DNA from 4 places in the Streptomyces sp. NPDC007025 genome. Region 1 is predicted to be linked to each of the others. Evidence: riboswitches for the same ligand, from Rfam matches in the RefSeq annotation. Region 1 holds a riboswitch; each other region holds the start of a gene.
What was found. A riboswitch is a leader RNA that binds a small molecule or an ion and turns the genes downstream of it on or off. The one in region 1 is predicted to bind cobalamin.
Positions count from the first base shown of each region.

Region 2: another riboswitch for cobalamin. It lies ahead of ACFYMO_RS06635 (cobalamin biosynthesis protein); the one in region 1 lies ahead of ACFYMO_RS08730 (ABC transporter substrate-binding protein).
Region 3: another riboswitch for cobalamin. It lies ahead of ACFYMO_RS22225 (ABC transporter substrate-binding protein); the one in region 1 lies ahead of ACFYMO_RS08730 (ABC transporter substrate-binding protein).
Region 4: another riboswitch for cobalamin. It lies ahead of metE (5-methyltetrahydropteroyltriglutamate--homocysteine S-methyltransferase); the one in region 1 lies ahead of ACFYMO_RS08730 (ABC transporter substrate-binding protein).

Region 1 covers NZ_JBIAFT010000003.1:522,740-526,980, reverse strand. Annotated here, with positions in the region: gene ACFYMO_RS08740 (ABC transporter ATP-binding protein) at 1-439, opposite strand, end outside; gene ACFYMO_RS08735 (FecCD family ABC transporter permease) at 436-1,476, opposite strand; gene ACFYMO_RS08730 (ABC transporter substrate-binding protein) at 1,493-2,446, opposite strand; cobalamin riboswitch at 2,658-2,839, opposite strand; gene ACFYMO_RS08725 (hypothetical protein) at 3,368-4,099, opposite strand.
Region 2 covers NZ_JBIAFT010000003.1:41,490-45,730, forward strand. Annotated here, with positions in the region: gene ACFYMO_RS06620 (alpha/beta fold hydrolase) at 1-120, opposite strand, end outside; gene ACFYMO_RS06625 (inorganic phosphate transporter) at 408-1,733, shown strand; gene ACFYMO_RS06630 (hypothetical protein) at 1,751-1,963, shown strand; cobalamin riboswitch at 2,151-2,277, shown strand; gene ACFYMO_RS06635 (cobalamin biosynthesis protein) at 2,434-3,408, shown strand; gene ACFYMO_RS06640 (cobyric acid synthase) at 3,405-4,241, shown strand, end outside.
Region 3 covers NZ_JBIAFT010000011.1:150,865-155,105, reverse strand. Annotated here, with positions in the region: gene aztA (zinc ABC transporter ATP-binding protein AztA) at 1-463, shown strand, start outside; partial or broken gene ACFYMO_RS22235 (hypothetical protein) at 534-885, shown strand; gene ACFYMO_RS22230 (hypothetical protein) at 1,137-1,385, shown strand; cobalamin riboswitch at 1,902-2,033, shown strand; gene ACFYMO_RS22225 (ABC transporter substrate-binding protein) at 2,102-3,130, shown strand; gene ACFYMO_RS22220 (iron chelate uptake ABC transporter family permease subunit) at 3,220-4,191, shown strand; gene ACFYMO_RS22215 (ABC transporter ATP-binding protein) at 4,188-4,241, shown strand, end outside.
Region 4 covers NZ_JBIAFT010000002.1:27,911-32,151, reverse strand. Annotated here, with positions in the region: gene ACFYMO_RS03490 (LysR family transcriptional regulator) at 1-692, opposite strand, end outside; gene ACFYMO_RS03485 (MFS transporter) at 766-2,289, shown strand; cobalamin riboswitch at 2,444-2,635, shown strand; gene metE (5-methyltetrahydropteroyltriglutamate--homocysteine S-methyltransferase) at 2,808-4,241, shown strand, end outside.

The DNA of each region.
Region 1 (4,241 bases):
CGCCGGACAGCTCGTCGAAGGGCCGCCCGGCCAGCGCGGTGGCCCCCGTCCGCTCCAGCGCTTCGGCGACCCGGGCCGCGTCCGCTGCGGTGTCGCCCTCCCAGAACCGTTTGTGCGGGGAGCGGCCCATCGCCACGATCCGGCCCGCGGTCAGCCCGAACCCGCTGCCCGCGTCCTGCGGCACGGCCGCCACCCGCCTCGCCCGGGCCTTGACGCTCAGCGCGGCTGCGTCGTGGCCGCCCAGCGTGATCCGGCCGCCGGTGGGCCGCAGCGTCCCGTAGACGCACCGCAGCAGGGTGGTCTTGCCGCTGCCGTTCGGTCCGACGACCCCGACGGTCTCGCCCGGGGCGGCCCGCAGGTGCACCCCGTCCAGCAGGACGCGCCCCTGGGCCGCCCGGTAGGACACCTCCTCGACGCCCAGGTCGTGCGGTGCCGTCACCCCATCACCCCCTCGGTGCGTCGGGTGCGGCGCAGCAGCCACAGGAAGAACGGCCCGCCGGTGAGGGCCGTCAGCACGCCGACCGGGATCTCCTCGGGCGCCGCCACCGTGCGCGCCGCCAGATCGGCCAGCACCAGGAAGGCCGCTCCGCCCAGCGCCGCGACGGGGAGCAGCGCCCGGTGCCCGGCACCGACCGCCATCCGCGCCGCGTGCGGCACCATCAGTCCGACGAAGCCGATCGCGCCGCTCACCGTGACCAGCACCGCCGTCACCAGGGAGACCAGGACGAACGAGGCCGCGCGGAAGCGTCCGGTGTCCAGCCCCAGCACGGTGGCGCCCTCCTCGCCGACCAGCAGCAGGTCCAGCGGCCTGGCCAGCGCCAGCAGCAGGGCGAGCCCGGCGCCCAGCACCAGCGCGGGCAGCAGCAGGGTGTGCCAGCGTGCCTGGCCCAGACCGCCCAGCGTCCAGAAGAGGATGGCCCGCAGATGCTCGTTCTCCGCCGAGGTCACCAGTACCAGGCTGGTCAGCGCGGAGAGTATGTACTGCACCGCGACTCCGGCCAGCACCAGTCGTCCCGTCGTCACCGCCGCGCCGCTCCGCGCCATCGCGTAGACCGTGACCATCGCCAGCAGCGCCCCGGCGAACGCGCCCGCCTGCATCGAGACGGCCCCGACGCCCAGGACGACGACCAGGACGGCGCCCGTGGAGGCGCCGGAGGAGATGCCCAGCAGATACGGATCGGCCAGCGGATTGCGCACCAGCGCCTGCAGCACCGCGCCCACCAGCGCCAGTCCGGCGCCGACGACGGCGGCCAGCAGCACCCGCGGCAGCCGCACATCGAGCACGATGGTGGTGAACGGGCCCGGCTGTGCCCGGCCGGTCAGGGCCGCCAGCACGTCGGCGAGCGGGATCCGCGCCGCGCCGAGCGCCAGCCCGGCCAGCGCCCCGGCGACCAGGACGGCGGCAAGCACGCCGCACACCAGGGCACACCGCAGCGGAGCGGCGGCGGTGCGCGGCGCGGCGCCACCGCGCGTCACCCGCGTCCTCCGGGTGCTACTGCGCACCGGCGTCACCGGCGTCGTCCGGGTGCAGCTGCCGGGCCAGTGCGTCCACCGCGTCGGGCACCCGCGGGCCCAGCACCGCCGAGGAGAGCGGCAGCACGGCGAACCGCTCGTGCTTGATCGCGGGCACGTCCGCCAGCGCGGGATCCTCCAGCAGCCGCTTCTTCTTCTGCGCGACGGTCGTCCCGCCGTAGTCGTAGAGCACCACGACGTCCGGCTCGCGCTTGACGACCTGTTCCCAGGAGACGTCGGCGAACGTCTTGTCGAGGTCGGCGAAGACGTTGCGGGCGCCGGCCCGGCGCAGGATCTCGTCCCCGATGCCCGCGCCGCCCGCCGTGAACGCCGAGCTCTCCCCGCTGTCGTAGACGAACACCCGGGTGTGCTCCGTCCCCTTCAGCCGCTTCGCGGTGGCCGCCAGTTGCCGGTCCTGCTTCCGGGCCAGCGCCGCCGCGCGCTCCGGCACGCCGAAGATCCGGCCGACCTCGCGGAACTCCCGATGCAGCGTCTCGATGTCCACGTCCTCGGTGCAGGACTCCAGGTTGAGCCGGGTCCTGACGCCGCTCTCCCGCAGCGCCGCGCGCGACCGCCCCTCCGTCTTGTCGAAGGAGCTGGCGTAGCCGCCGTAGACGAAGTCCGGTGCGGCGCCCAGCAGCGTCTCCTTGGACGGGTACTTCTTCGCCAGCACGTCGATGCCGCGGTAGGCCTTCGCGTAGCGGGGCAGGATCCGGTCGTCCAGGTAGGCGGTGCCGGCCATCCGGTCCTGCAGGCCGAGCGCCAGCATGATCTCGGTGACGTGCTGGTTCATGGTCACCGCCCGGCGCGGCGGCTCGGTGAAGGTGGTCTTCTCCCCGCAGTTGGTGACGGTGTACGGGAAACCCTCGGCGGAGGAGCCGCGCGCGTCCCCGCCCCCGCCGCCGGATCCTCCGGCGCAGGCGGTCAGGGACATCAGCAGCAGCGAGGTGAGGACCGCGCGGCCGGTGCGGTGCGGCGGGCGCGGGGGCGGGGCGGGCCGGCCGGCGGCTGCCGAGCGGGTGCGGGCGGCTGCCGGGGGACGGCCCGGCACGAGGGCGCGGATACGGCGCGGTCGGCGCATGGCCAGCAGATCCTTCTCCGTCAGAGGCCCGATCGCGGGGCCCGGCGTCGTACCGCGCCGGGGCTGTCCGGGCGCGGCCGCCAGCAGGTCTTCGGGCTCGGGACTGCGGGGGCGGTGCGCCTTCCCGGGGGCTGCGCCCCAGTGGCCTCGTGCACGCCCCAGTCCCACACCGCTGCGCGTCAGCTCCGGATTCGCACCGGATTCCCTGACCCGATCAAGGGTTTGACTGGCTGCTGCAACGTACCACGCACCCGGACGCCGGGGACGGGCGCGGCAGTGCCCCGGAACCCTGCGTAGGGGGAGAGGAGAAGGGACCCCGGGGCTTTACCCGGCCCCGGGGTCCTGGGTGCCGCTCGTTCGCACGCCCTGACGGTTCATGGGCGGATCGTTCGGCGATGTCCTCGCGTGGAGCCACTCCACCACGGCGCAGCGTGGATGCGCCGGCTGGGTTCGAACCAGCGTCTCGAGGTCGTCACCGCCCCGGTTGCCGGGCGATGAACGGCGATGCTGAGCGTGGAGCGAGAGGTTGAGACTGACCGGCGCCTGCGAGACACAGTGCGGCCGGGGGTTCACACATCAGCTTCAGTTTCAGCTTTGCGCTCCTGGCGCACCCCGGGCCGACGGGGCGTCGGCCCCCTGGCCCGGGGAGTCTGGGGTGTCGGTCGTCGTGGGCACTCTCCCGGATCGGTCGGGCGGACGGCACACGGACGGCCGCACGGTCAGGATACGGAGGGCCGGGACCCTCGCACCGGAACGGGGCACCGGTGCGAGGGGTCAGGCGAACAGGTACCCGAAGACGGCCTCGCCGGCCCGCTTGTCGGCGACCTCGGTGCCGTTGGCCTCCTCGCGGGCGAACTTCACCGCGGCGGCCAGCTTGTCCAGCCGCTCCAGCAGTTCGTTGACCCGCCGGGCCGGGAGGGCCCCGGAGTACTTGACCGTGGTCCAGTAGCCGACGGGGATGTCCTCGTAGTAGACCTCGACCTGGGCCGGGTGCTTCTCGGTGGCCTCCGCCTTGACGTGGTTGCGCGGCACCTTCTTGGTGCGCACCGTGCGGACCTGCTCCGTCTTCCACCAGTCGGTGGAGGGGTCGATCTCCCACGCCTCCGCGCCGTCCAGGATCGGCAGTTTCCGCAGGAACGAGCCGAGTTCGCCCAGCTGCTTCTCCAGGAACAGCAGGTAGGAGACCGGCACGTCGGAGAGCACCGTGCGGCCGTCCACCGTGACGTCCGCGCGGGCCGAGAGGTTCGACCAGTCCTTGGTGGCCGTCACATCGAACAGCCGCGTGAGGATCTTCGCCGTTTCCTTCAGTACATCCTCGGCCTTGACCTGGACGCGGGTCGACTCCGGCGGAAGCTGCTCGCCCTCTTCGTCCTTGGGCTGGTACGTACGCGAGATACCCGCGAGCATCTGCGGTTTCGTCAGCCCGTGCTGGGCCTGCGCCAGGTCCTGCACCACCTTGGACTTGACGCCCTTCTCGACTGCGATGATCTGATTCAGCTTCGCCACGAAAGCGAAGCTAGCAGCCCGACTCGGCGCACAGCCACAGGTTTTGTTCGACGGTGCTCCGGAGCGGCCCTCACACATCCGGGTGAAAAAGGATGTTCGTCATTCCAGGGCGGGTAGGCCGACTCCGCACCGAATCGACGAG
Region 2 (4,241 bases), 480 kb from region 1:
GTCGCCCCGGGGCCGCGGGGGGCGCAGCGCGGCGTCGGCCGCGTACCGTCCGGCCGCCAGGGTGGCCACGCCGGTACCGAGCACGGTGGTGGCGGCCAGGGCCGCGGTTCGCAGGCGCATCCTCCACAGTGTTGACGCGATCGGAGGCGGGAAACCAGCCGGGCGGGCCGGGAGGGTGACACCCGGCCGGGGGAACCGGGAGGGAAGCGGCAGCGCACGCCGGGGTGTTGGCCGGCGGGCGGTCGCGTCGCGTTGGCTCCGCGGGGCCCGCTGACTACGGTGTGACCTGGCCCACACAACAGGCGTCAGGGGGCGACACTTGAATGCCCGCCCCAGTTCACCTTCCGTTCACTCGCCGTCTTTACGTTCACGACGTCAATGCCCCTCGAACTGATTGTGCCTGGTGAATGGAACACATCACGCTTCTCATCGGGATCGTGATCGTCACGGCCTTGGTGTTCGACTTCACGAACGGCTTCCACGACACGGCCAACGCCATGGCCACGACCATCTCCACCGGGGCACTGGCCCCGCGGGCGGCGGTCGCCATGTCGGCGGTCCTCAACCTCCTCGGCGCCTTCCTGTCCATCGAGGTGGCCAAGACCATTTCCTCGGGAATCATCGACGAAGGTTCCGGCATCCGGCCCGAAGTGATCTTCGCGGGGCTGGTGGGCGCGATCATCTGGAACCTGCTGACCTGGCTCGCGGGGCTGCCCTCCAGCTCCTCGCACGCCCTGATGGGCGGACTGATCGGCGCGACGCTCGCCGCAGTCGGCACCGGCGCGGTCAACGGTGACGTCGTCGTCATGAAGGTCCTCATCCCGGCGCTGGCCGCGCCCGTGGTGGCGGGCCTGGCCTCCCTGTGCGCCACCCGGCTGACCTACCGGGTCGCCCGGCACGCGGACGAGGAGCGGACCGCCAAGGGCTACCGCGCCGGGCAGATCACCTCGGCCGCACTGGTCTCCCTCGCCCACGGCACGAACGACGCGCAGAAGACCATGGGCGTCATCACCCTGGCGCTGGTCACCGGCGGCGCGCTGGCGCCCGGCTCCGACCCGCCGGTGTGGGTCATCGCCTCGGCGGGGCTCGCCATCGCGCTGGGCACCTACCTGGGCGGCTGGCGCATCATCCGCACCATGGGCAAGGGCATCACCGACATCCAGCCGCCGCAGGGCTTCGCCGCCCAGACCAGCGCGGCGGCCACCATCCTGGCCTCCTCGCACATCGGCTTCTCCCTCTCCACCACCCACGTGTGCTCGGGCGCCGTGATGGGCTCCGGCCTCGGCCGCAAGGGCGGCGTGGTGCGGTGGGGAACCGCCGGCCGGATGGTCGTCGGCTGGGCACTGACCCTCCCCGCCGCCGGCGGGATCGCGGCGGGCGCCGCGCTCCTGGCCGAGCAGGGCGACTGGGGCGTGACGACGGTCGCCGTCCTCACTCTCGCACTCTGCGGCGCCATCTGGGTCCGCTCGCGGCGCGCGCCGGTGGACCACACCAACGTCAACGGCGACTCCCCCACCACCGTGGAGCCCACCGGGATCCCCGGCCCGGCCGTCGAACCGGCCGCGGAGCCCGCACCCGTGTCCGTACCCGCCGGCGTGGTCACCACCGCCGTCCGTGCCGTCGCCCCGCCCCCGCCGCCCGCGGGAGTGGCGGTCGGCTCCGCCGAGGAGGCAGCGGCCTCCGAGACCCCGCAACCGACCGGCCGCCCCGCGTCGGCGAGCAGCCTCAGCTAGGCAGAAGGGACGACCGCATGCACATCGACTGGGCCGCGCTCGGCCAGGTCTTCGGCGTCAGCCTGGTGGCGACGGTGGGACTCGTCGGCATCTTCACCCTCGGCATCGTCGCCGGCTCGCCGCGCACCGCCGGCGCCGCTCCCTCGGCACTGGCCCGCACCGGCGCCTACGCCTGTTACGGGCTGTGCCTGGCGGCGGTGGCGTACGGGATCTATCTGATCGCGGGCTGAGCCCGCACCCGTCCGGCCACGGCCCCGGCAGGGCAGCCGCGGCCGGGCGGGCGACGTCGGTGAGGGGGCACGGGAGCATCCCGTGCCCCCTCACCGACGTTACTGCTCGCAGCCCCGTCGCAGGTCAAGGGCGAGTTGACGGGGCCGGACCGGCGTGGTGGACTTCCCGTGCCAAACGGCGGCATGGAGAGGAAGCCGGTGTGAATCCGGCGCGGTCCCGCCACTGTCACCGGGGAGCGCCACCCCCCGACGAAGCCACGGCCCGCACGGGCTGGAAGGCCGGGGGCGGCGTGGATCCGGGAGCCAGGAGACTCTCGCCGCCGGTCGAGTCGAGCCAGGGCGAGGACCCTGAGTGAGGACGCCGAGATGCGTGGCTGTGCCGCCATATCCGCCGCCGACGTGCCCGCCGCCGCGGGGAACACCGTCGCGGGAACCGCTGCCGTGGGTGAGTGCGCCGGACCCGTCCGCTGATGGGCTCCGCTGACGTCCGGGTGCGCGGGATCCTGCTGGGGTTCGCCGCCGACGCGCTGCTGGGCGACCCGCGGCGCGGCCACCCGGTGGCCGTCTTCGGCCGGGCCGCCGGAGCGCTGGAGCGCCGCCTGTGGCGCGACCACCGTGGTGCGGGCGCGCTGCACACGCTCCTCGCCGCGGGCGGCGCCGTCGCCGCGGCCGGTGCCGCGCGCCGTGCCGCCCGCGGCGGGCCGGCTGCACCGCTCCCCGAACTCGTCCTGACGGCGGCCGCGACCTGGGCCGTTCTCGGCGGGACGTCGCTGACCAGGGAGGCGCGAGCCGTGTGCGGCGCGCTGGAGGCCGGGGACCTGGAACTGGCCCGCGAGCGGCTGCCCGCGCTGTGCGGGCGCGACCCGCAGCGGCTGGAGGCACCGGAAGCGGCCCGTGCGGTGGTCGAGTCGGTCGCGGAGAACACCTCGGACGCCGTGGTGGGGGCTCTGGTCTGGGGCGCGTTGGCCGGTGTCCCCGGTCTGGTGGGCTTCCGCGCCGTCAACACGCTGGACGCGATGGTCGGTCACCGCTCCCCGCGGCACCGCCGCTTCGGCTGGGCCGCTGCGCGGCTGGACGACGTGGCGGGCGGCCCGGGGGCGCGGCTGACCGCCGTGCTGGCCGCGCTCGCCGGACCCGATCCGCGCGGTGCCCTGCGCTCCTGGCGGGCCGACGCGCACCGCCACCCCAGCCCCAACGCGGGCCCGGTGGAGGCGTCGTTCGCGGGCGCCCTCGGGGTGCGGCTGGGCGGCACGCTCGCCTACGGCGGCCGGGTCGAGCACCGGCCCGTCCTCAATGCTTCCGGTCGCGCCGTGCGCACCGCCGACATCGAGCGGGCCGTGCGGCTGTCGCGCCGGGTGGGGCAACTGGCCCTGGTGACGAGCTGTCTGACGGGAGCGGCGGTGCGCCGCCTGCGGCGGACCCGCGCGGCGGGAGGAGCACGGTGAGCGGGCGCGGAACGGGCGGGCTGCTGGTCGCGGGGACGACCTCCGACGCGGGCAAGAGCGTGGTGACGGCGGGCATCTGCCGCTGGCTGGCCCGCAAGGGGATACGCGTCGCGCCGTTCAAGGCGCAGAACATGTCGCTCAACTCCTTTGTCACCTCCGACGGGGCGGAGATCGGCCGCGCCCAGGCGATGCAGGCGGCCGCGGCGCGGGTGGAGCCGAGCGCGCTGATGAACCCGGTGCTGCTGAAGCCGGGCGGCGACCGCACCAGCCAGGTCGTCCTGCTGGGCAAGGCGGTCGGCGAGATGTCGGCGCGGGGCTACTTCGGGCGGCACCCGGGCGGCGGGGAGCCCGCCGGGGGCGGGGCGGACGGCGAGGGGGCGCCGCCCGCGGGGCGCGCGGAACTGCTGGAGACGGTCGCGGGCTGTCTGGAGGAGCTGCGGCGCACCCACGACGCGGTCGTCTGCGAGGGCGCGGGCAGCCCGGCCGAGATCAACCTGCGGCGCAGCGACATCGTCAACATGGGGCTGGCCCGGGCCTGCCGGCTGCCGGTGCTGGTGGTCGGCGACATCGACCGGGGCGGGGTGTTCGCCTCGCTCTTCGGTACGACGGCGCTGCTGGCACCGGAGGACCAGGCGCTGCTCGCGGGCTATCTGGTCAACAAGTTCCGCGGCGACGGCTCGCTGCTGGAGCCCGGCCTGGAGATGCTTCGGAAGCTGACCGGGCGCCCCACGCTCGGTGTGCTGCCCTACCGGCACGGGCTGGGCATCGACGAGGAGGACGGGCTGCGGGTGTCGCTGCGCGGGACCGTGCGCGAGTCCGCCGTCGCGGGCCCG
Region 3 (4,241 bases), on a different contig from region 1:
CGTCGGCGACGCGCTCCCCCTCACGGCGCGGCAGACCGTGGAGATGGGCCGCTGGGGCGAGCGGGGACTGTGGCGGCGACTGACCCGGCAGGACCGGGCCGCGGTCGACCACGCCATGGAACGGCTCGGCGTCACCGGCCTCGGCGCCCGCCAGCTCGGAGAGCTGTCGGGCGGTCAGCGCCAGCGGGTCCTGATCGCGCAGGGCCTTGCCCAGCAGTCCGACCTGCTGCTCCTGGACGAGCCGACCACAGGACTCGACCCCGAGGCACGGGAGCGAATCACAACCCTGCTGACCGAGCTGGTCGCCGACGGCTCCACCGTCGTCCAGGCCACGCACGATCTCGAGGCCGCCCGCTCCGCCGACACCTGCCTGCTCCTCAGCGACGGACGGCTGATCGGACAGGGCCCGCCCGAGCACGTACTCACCCCTCAGGCATTGACCCGGATCTGGCAGCCGGCGTGAAGCCCAGGACCGGAGGCGGGGACGCTCGGCGTGGCCTCACCAAGCCGGGCGGGCCGCCACCGCGCGGAGGTTGCCGAACGGTAAAGCGAGTGACGTGAGCGATCAGAAGTACGCCGGAGGGCGGGGCGGGCTCGCCGACGCCGTACGCCTCACCGCGCGGGCGGGGCTGAACATCCTGCTGGGCGGGTTCGCGCTCCTCACGATCGTCACGGTCGCCAGCGCGCTCGGCCCGATGCTCGCGCTCGACCTCTACACGCCTCCCGTTGCGGCCTGGTGGACGGCCTTCACCGCCGTCGTCGTCCAAGGGGTGCCGTTCCTCCTGCGCGTCCGTGCCGGTGGCCGGCAGTCTCATGCGGCGCGGGGTGGCACCGAAGGCCGCCCTCGCCTTCCCGTTGTCCGCGCCCGCGGTCAACCCCGTGGTGGGCTTGATTCGGTTTGACGGACATTCGGGATCAGGGGCGTCGCCCCGGGCGCAGGTACGACGAGGCATCCGTCACGGACAACCTGCTCTACCCAGCAGAGCGAAGTCCCAGGACTGCTGACCTACCAGAGCAACCAGGCACAGGAGAGGGATTCCGGAGCCGACGGGGAGTGGTGGATCGGCGATGGCCAGGCAGGATGGATATGCCTACGCATCCAGACCAAGCGCGTCTACGACGACAACACCTACCGAATGCTGGAGCACCCGGGCGCCGGCGACGATGCGTTCCGGTACGACACGTTGATCAAAGGCTGCAACCCTGATGAGGCCCGCTATGCGTTTCACGTCTTCGACAACGGCTGGCCCGAGGACACCTTTGGAGAGGGGACATACTGGGCCCCGCCAGCTCTCTTTGAGCCGGCGTCTGACGACGAAGTCCCTGCAGCACCTCAAACGGTGATCGTCGAACTGAAGCCGAAGCGGGCACGGAAGCGGAGGTAGAAGTCCTGTCCGCCTCGGCAGCGGCGGTGTGCCCGAGTAGCTGGGCCTCCTGTCATGACGCCGATAGGAGGCCCAGCCGGGTTGACCAGCAAGCTGAGCAGATCAGCGGCACTGCCAAGCAGCGCAGCAACCCTCGCGCTGCCATACCCAGGCAGGCGGCAGAGCGGCTGACGCACCATCAGAACGAGCGTCATCTCAGCGTCAAGACATCGCCCCGCAACGCCCACACCGCACATAACACGCACAGCCAAAACAGCAGGTCAGGAGCCCTTCCCGACTGCATCAAGGATCGCCACGCACTCCATGTGCTGCGTCATCGGAAACATGTCGCGTCAGAGGGACGACAGAAGAAGTGGCGGCCAGGCAGGGTACATCGGCCCAATCGGTGACCTGTCACGAGCCCGGAGCGTCAGCTGACGTCACAGGAGCCCCGGCGCCTCGGGCCACGCGAAGAGGGCGTGGTACCTTCCGGACGCCAGTCGAACTCGTGCGCGCGGCTACGCGTGTACACGGGTCAGGGAATCCGGTGGGAATCCGGAACTGACGCGCAGCGGTGAGGGTGACGGGCGGGGCAGCAGGCCACTGGACGACGGTCACGACCAGGTCCGGGAAGGCGTCCCGCCGGGGTGACCCCGAGTCCGAAGACCTGCTGGCACCCGACCGTCCGCACGGGCCCCGCGCATGGGCCCGACGTTGAGAAAGCCGGCACTGTGTATCTGCCACGCCTCGCCCGCCGTTCCGTCGTGCTCCTGACCGGGACGCTGCTGCTCGCCGCATGCGGTTCCGGCTCCGGCTCCTCCGGGAAGTCCGCCGGCGACGGGACGCAGGCTGTCACGTTCGACAACTGCGGGCGGAAGGTGACGGTCGAGGCTCCCCCGAAGCGTGCCGTGTCCCTGAACCAGGGCACCACCGAGATCCTGCTCTCCCTCGGCCTGGCCGACCGCATTGCGGGAACCGCCACCTGGACCGACCCGGTCATGAAAGGACTGGGGAAGGCCAACGCGAAGGTGCCCCGGCTCGCTGACGACCAGCCGTCGTTCGAGCGGGTACTCGGCACCGAACCGGACTTCGTCGCCTCCTCCTTCGCCTCCACCCTGGGCAAGGGCGGGGTGGCCACCCGAGAGCAGTTCGACGAGCTCGGGTTGCCCACGTACCTGTCTCCCGCCGACTGCGAGGGCAAGGACAACAGCGGCGACGGCGACGGCAAACGGACCAAGCCCCTGGCTATGGAGACCGTCTACCGCGAGGTACGGGAGCTCGCCCGGATCTTCGGGGTGGAGAAGCGTGGCGAGCAGCTTATCGACCGGTTGAAGAGCCGGGTCACGAAGGCAACGGCCGGGATCCACGCCGAGAACACCACCGTCCTGTACTGGTTCGCGAACCAGGAATCCCCCTACATGGCGGGCTGCTGCGGCGCGCCCGGCATCATCACCAACGCGCTGGGCGCGAAGAACGTCTTCGACGACAGCACGCAGGAATGGCCCCAGATCAACTGGGAGACCGTCGCCGACCGCGACCCCGACGTACTCGTCGTCGGCGACCTCAGCCGCAGATCGCAGACCGCCGAGTCGGCCGCGAAGAAGATCGCGTTCCTGGAGTCGAACCCGGCGACGAAGAACATGAGAGCGGTGAAGGAGAAGCGGTACGTGCTGCTCAGCGGGCAGGCCATGAACCCGACGATCCGAACCGTCGAGGGCGTGGAGAAAGTTGCCGCGGTGCTGCGCGAGCACGGGCTCACCGGATGACAGCCATGGTGCGGTCGTCCCCGGACCGCCGGACGCGAGGCGCGGCCGCTGTGCTGCCCGTCGTAGCCGGCGTGGGCGGCGGTCTGGCGATGCTGGTCGTGTCCGTCGCCGTGGCCATCACCATCGGTCCGGCGGACATCGGTGTGGGCGACGCCTGGTCGGTGGTCGCCTCCCGGCTGGGCTGGGGGACGACGGAGCTGACTGCGATCCGTGAGGGCATCGTCTGGAACCTGCGGCTGCCGCGCACCCTTCTCGCCGCGGTGTGCGGAGCCGGACTCGCGTTGTGCGGCGCGGTGATGCAGTCGCTGCTGCGCAACCCCCTCGCCGACCCCTTCGTCCTGGGCGTCTCTTCCGGGGCGTCGACCGGCGCCGTCGTCGTGATCGTCCTCGGCGCGGGCGGTGGTGCCCTGTCGGTCTCCGGCGGCGCGTTCGTGGGTGCGGTCGGTTCCTTCGCGCTGGTGCTGCTGCTCAGCCACACGCTCGGCGGGACGACGGACCGGGTGGTGCTGTCCGGGGTGGCGGCGATGCAGCTGTTCTCCGCGCTGACCTCGTTCGTGGTGACGACGGCGGCCGACGCGGAGACCACCCGGGGCGTGCTGTTCTGGCTGCTCGGGTCGCTCAGCGGGGCCGACTGGACCGAGGTGGGGCTGTGCCTGGCGGTCCTGGCGCTCGCACTGCTGGTGTGCCTGGGGTACACGAGGACCCTGGACGCCTTCGCCTTCGGCCAGGACGCCGCGGCAACGCTCGGGGTCTCGGTCGCCCGGACCCGGCTGGTGCTGTTGTGCGTCACCGCGATGCTGACCGCCGCGCTGGTCAGCTCGGCGGGCGCGATCGGCTTCGTCGGCCTCGTACTGCCGCACGCCGCCCGCGCCGTCGTCGGCCCGGGGCACGCCCGGCTGCTGCCTGTCACCACGCTCGCCGGGGCGGTGTTCCTCGTCTGGGCCGACACCCTGGCCCGTACCGTCCTGGATCCCCAGGAGGTGCCGGTGGGCGTGGTCACGTCACTGGTCGGCGTTCCGGCGTTCGTCCTGGTCCTGTACCGCACGAGGAGGATGCGATGACGGGCCGTGCCCAGCGGCGGGACGGCGGTGCCCGGCCGCCCGCCGTACCG
Region 4 (4,241 bases), on a different contig from region 1:
GTGTCCCACTCGTCCGCGTAGTGGGCGATGTCGGGTGTGAAGCCCGCACTCATGCAGGCCGCGAGCACGAGCTGGTGGTAGGTCGTACCCGGGCTGCCCACGATCCACTGCTCCCTGGCGGCATCGGCCAGCGTTACCCTCCGGCGCTGCGTCAGGGGGTGGTCATGGGGGACGACCAGGTCCAGCGGATCCTCCAGCAGCGGCCGCTGGTCGAAGCGCTGGTCCGTCATCGGCGGCGAGTCCGCCGTGACGACGAGCAAGGCCAGATCGGCCTCTTCCGCGAGCAACAGGTCGAAGCAGCGATCCGGCTCTGCCTCGACGATGCGCACCCTCATGTGCGGGTGGGCATCGCGCAGTCCGGCGGCGGCGGGCGGCAGCAGACTGCTGGCGGCGGTGGAGAAGCCGCACAGCGTGACCGGGCCGGTGGGCTCGGTACCGACAGCGGCCAGTTCGGCGCGGGCGAGTTCCCACTGTTCCTGAAGGCGCTCCGCGTGGCGCAGCAGGACGCGGGCGGTGTTCGTCAGGCGGATGCCGCGGCCCTGCTGCACCACGAGTTCCTCGCCCACCGCGGCGGCGAGCTGACGCAGTTGGTAGGAGACCGCTGAGGGCGTGTAATGCAGGGCCCGGGCGGCGGCGGTCACCGTGCCGTGCTCGGCGACCATCTGCAGGATCCGGAGCCGGGAGTCAATCATGCAAAGAGTTTGCATGATTGACTTCGAATTCGTTTGATTCCCCTTGTGTTTCCCGGCCTGCACACTGGCTTGCGTGACTGATCAGCGTCTTTCCCCGGGCAGGAGCGCCCGCTCGGATCCGGCCCCCGTCTCCCCGCCCGCCGCACGGTCCATCCGAGGGCGGCGGCTGCCGGAGGGCCGGGATGACCGGCGGACGGTGCGGACCACCGGACTCCTTGTGCTGGTGCTGACCGCAGGCGCCTATCTGCCCGGCCCGCTCTACCCGGACTACCAGCGCCTCTTCGGCTATGACGACCTGGTCATGACGCTGCTCTTCGCGACGTTCGCGCTGGTGAGTGGACCGACGCTGCTGCTGTGCGGCCCGGCCGCCGATGTCGTGGGCCCCCGGCCGGTGCTGCGGTCGAGCGTGCTGCTGGCCGCCGTCGGCTCCGGATGCTTCCTCCTCGCCCTCGGCCCCGCCTGGCTCTTCGCCGGACGCGTGAGCCAGGCGCTGGCGCTGGGAGCCGCGACCGGCGCCGCCCAGGCCCTCATCACCCGGCACCGACACCCCACGGCCCGTATCGGCGGACCCCTGCTGGCCGGACTGGCCTTCGCGGCAGGCACCGCCGCGGGCCCGGCCCTCTCGGGGGTACTCGCCCAGTACGCGCCGGCCCCCCTGGTCACCCCCTACTTGCTGCACCTGGCGCTGCTGGCCTGGGTCTGGCACCTGATGCGCCGGAACATTCCCGAGCCCGGGCCGGGGGCCTCCGGGGCCCGCCGACGGTGGCGCCCGGCCCGCCCGCATCTGCCCTCCGCCCTCCGGCCGTTGTTCGTCGTCGCCGGGCTGACCGGGTTCCTCGCCTGGGCCGTCGTCGGCATCTACCTCGCGCTCCTTCCGGCGCTGCTCGCGCGTACCTCGCGCGGAGCGGGCCCGGCCCTGGCGGGGGGCGTGGTGGCGGCAGTCCTGGTGTGCTCGGTGCTGACGCAGTGCGCCGGGATCCGCCGCTCGGCACGCTCGGCCCGGGCCCTCGGTCTCGCGGCACTGACCGCAAGCCTGGTGCTCCTCGCCGCCAGCGGTGCCGCATCGCTCCACGCGACACTCGTCTCCGCCCTGCTCGCCGGCTCCGGACACGGGCTGGCCGTCAGCGGGGCCGCCCGCGCGGTGGACGCGCGGACACCTCCCGGACACCGCGCCGGGATCGCGGCCGCGCTGTACCTCCTCTTCTACACGGGGTCCGGAACCCCGGCCGTCGCCGTCGGACTGATGTCCGCGCACATGCCGCTCACCGCGGCGGTGACCGTGCTGAGCTGGGCCGGTGCCGCCCTCGGTGCGGTCGTTCTGTGCTCCACCTGCCGCCTGCCCGTCCCGGTGCGGCGAGACGGGCGGGCGACGCACTCCGCCGCGCACGTCCCTCGCCGGGTCTTCCTAAGCAGCCGTCCGGCGCGTGGGACGGGGACGTCTGCACCGGTCCGGCTGCGCGGCCGCCGCCCACGCCCGTCGCCGCGTTCCTCCGTCGGCCCGGCGGACGTTCGTCCCCCGGGCCGACGGCCGGTCCCTCCTGGCCCGCATCGGCCGACAGCGCAGGAACACCCCTCCGGGACGTGGCGGAACCGCTGAACCGCATGAGGGCGACGCGGGCAGGGCCACCGGCGGAGTCGGGGAGGACACGCTCACCTCCGGAGTGCGGCGCCCGGGACCGGGCGCGGATGGGCCGGGGACTCGCGGGGCGCACTACCCAGGCGGGGGGCTCTGCGCCTAGGCTGGCGGGGCAGCTGGTTCGTCCCGTCCGCCAGGCGGGATGTCGTAAGAGGGAACCCGGTGGAAGTCCGGGACTGCCCCGCAGCGGTGAGTGGGAACGACCGCCGTCACACGCACTGGACCCGACGGTCCGGGAAGCGACGGCCAGTAGGAGCCCCGCCGGGAGACCGGCAGGCGCGCCCGCGAGTCCGAAGACCTGCCCGTTGCCCGCACGCGCCCATGTGTGTGCGGACATTCCGGTGACCTCGAGGGCGGGTCGGCGCACATATCCGGTGGACGGAAGCAGGCCGCGCTTCCGCCTTTTCACCGGTGTTCCGTCACCTTCGCTCCTCGTGCCCGCCGGGATCCCGACGAGACATCTCGCGAAGGAGATCTCCGTGACAGCGAAGTCCGCAGCCGCGGCAGCAGGGGCCACCGTCCACGGCTACCCCCGCCAGGGCCCGAACCGGGAGCTGAAGAAGGCCGTCGAGGGCTACTGGAAGGGCCGCGTCACCGCCGAAGCCCTCCGGCAGACCGCCAAGGACCTGCGCGCCGCCAGCTGGCGACAGCTCGCCGAGACCGGCATCCACGAGGTGCCCACCGGCGACTTCTCCTACTACGACCACATGCTGGATACCGGCGTCATGGTCGGCGCCATCCCCGAACGCCACCGGGAGGCCGTGGCGGCCGACACCCTGGCGGGCTACTTCGCGATGGCCCGCGGCACCCAGGACGTGGCGCCGCTGGAGATGACCAAGTGGTTCGACACCAACTACCACTACCTGGTCCCCGAACTCGGTCCGGACACCGTTTTCGCGGCCGACGCCACCAAGCAGGTCACCGAGCTGAAGGAAGCCCTGGCGCTGGGGCTGGCGGGCCGGCCCGTGCTGGTCGGTCCGGTCACCTACCTCCTGCTGGCCAAGCCCGCCCCGGGGGTCGCCGCGGACTTCGAGCCGCTGAGCCTGCTGGAGCGACTCCTGCCGGTCTACGCCGAACTCCTCGCCGATCTGCGTGCCGCGGGCGCCGCATGGATCCAACTGGACGAGCCCGCACTGGTCCAGGACCGCACCCCGCAGGAGCTGGCCGCCGCGGAGCGGGCCTACCGCGAGCTGGGCGGGCTCACCGACCGGCCGAAGCTGCTGGTCGCCTCCTATTTCGACCGGCTCGGGGACGCCCTGCCGATGCTGGCCAAAGCACCGGTCGACGGCCTCGCGGTGGACTTCACCGAGGCGGCCGCGGCCAACCTCGACGCGCTGGCCGCAGCCGGCGGCCTGCCCGGCAAACGCCTGGTGGCCGGCGTCGTCAACGGCCGCAACATCTGGATCAACGACCTGGAGAAATCCCTGACCATCCTGGGCACCCTCCTCGGGCTCGCCGGCCGGGTGGACGTGTCGGCCTCCTGCTCACTGCTGCACGTACCGCTGGACGTGAAGGCCGAACGCGACATCGACCCCGAGGTGCTGCGCTGGCTCAGCTTCGCCCGGCAGAAGACAGCCGAGATCGCCACCCTCGCCAAGGGCCTGGCACACGGCACCGACGCCATCGGCGCCGAACTGGCCGCCAACCGTGCCGACCTGGCCTCCCGCACCGACTCCGCGCTCACCCACGACCCGGCGGTGCGGGCCCGGGCCGCCGCCGTCACCGAGGCCGAGACCCGCCGCTCCCCCTCCTACGCCGAGCGCACCACAGCCCAGCGCGCACACCTGGGCCTGCCGCTGCTGCCCACCACCACCATCGGCTCCTTCCCCCAGACGACCGAACTGCGTACCGCCCGCGCCGACCTGCGCGCCGGGCGCATCGGCCCCGACGCCTACGAGGAGCGGATCAAGACC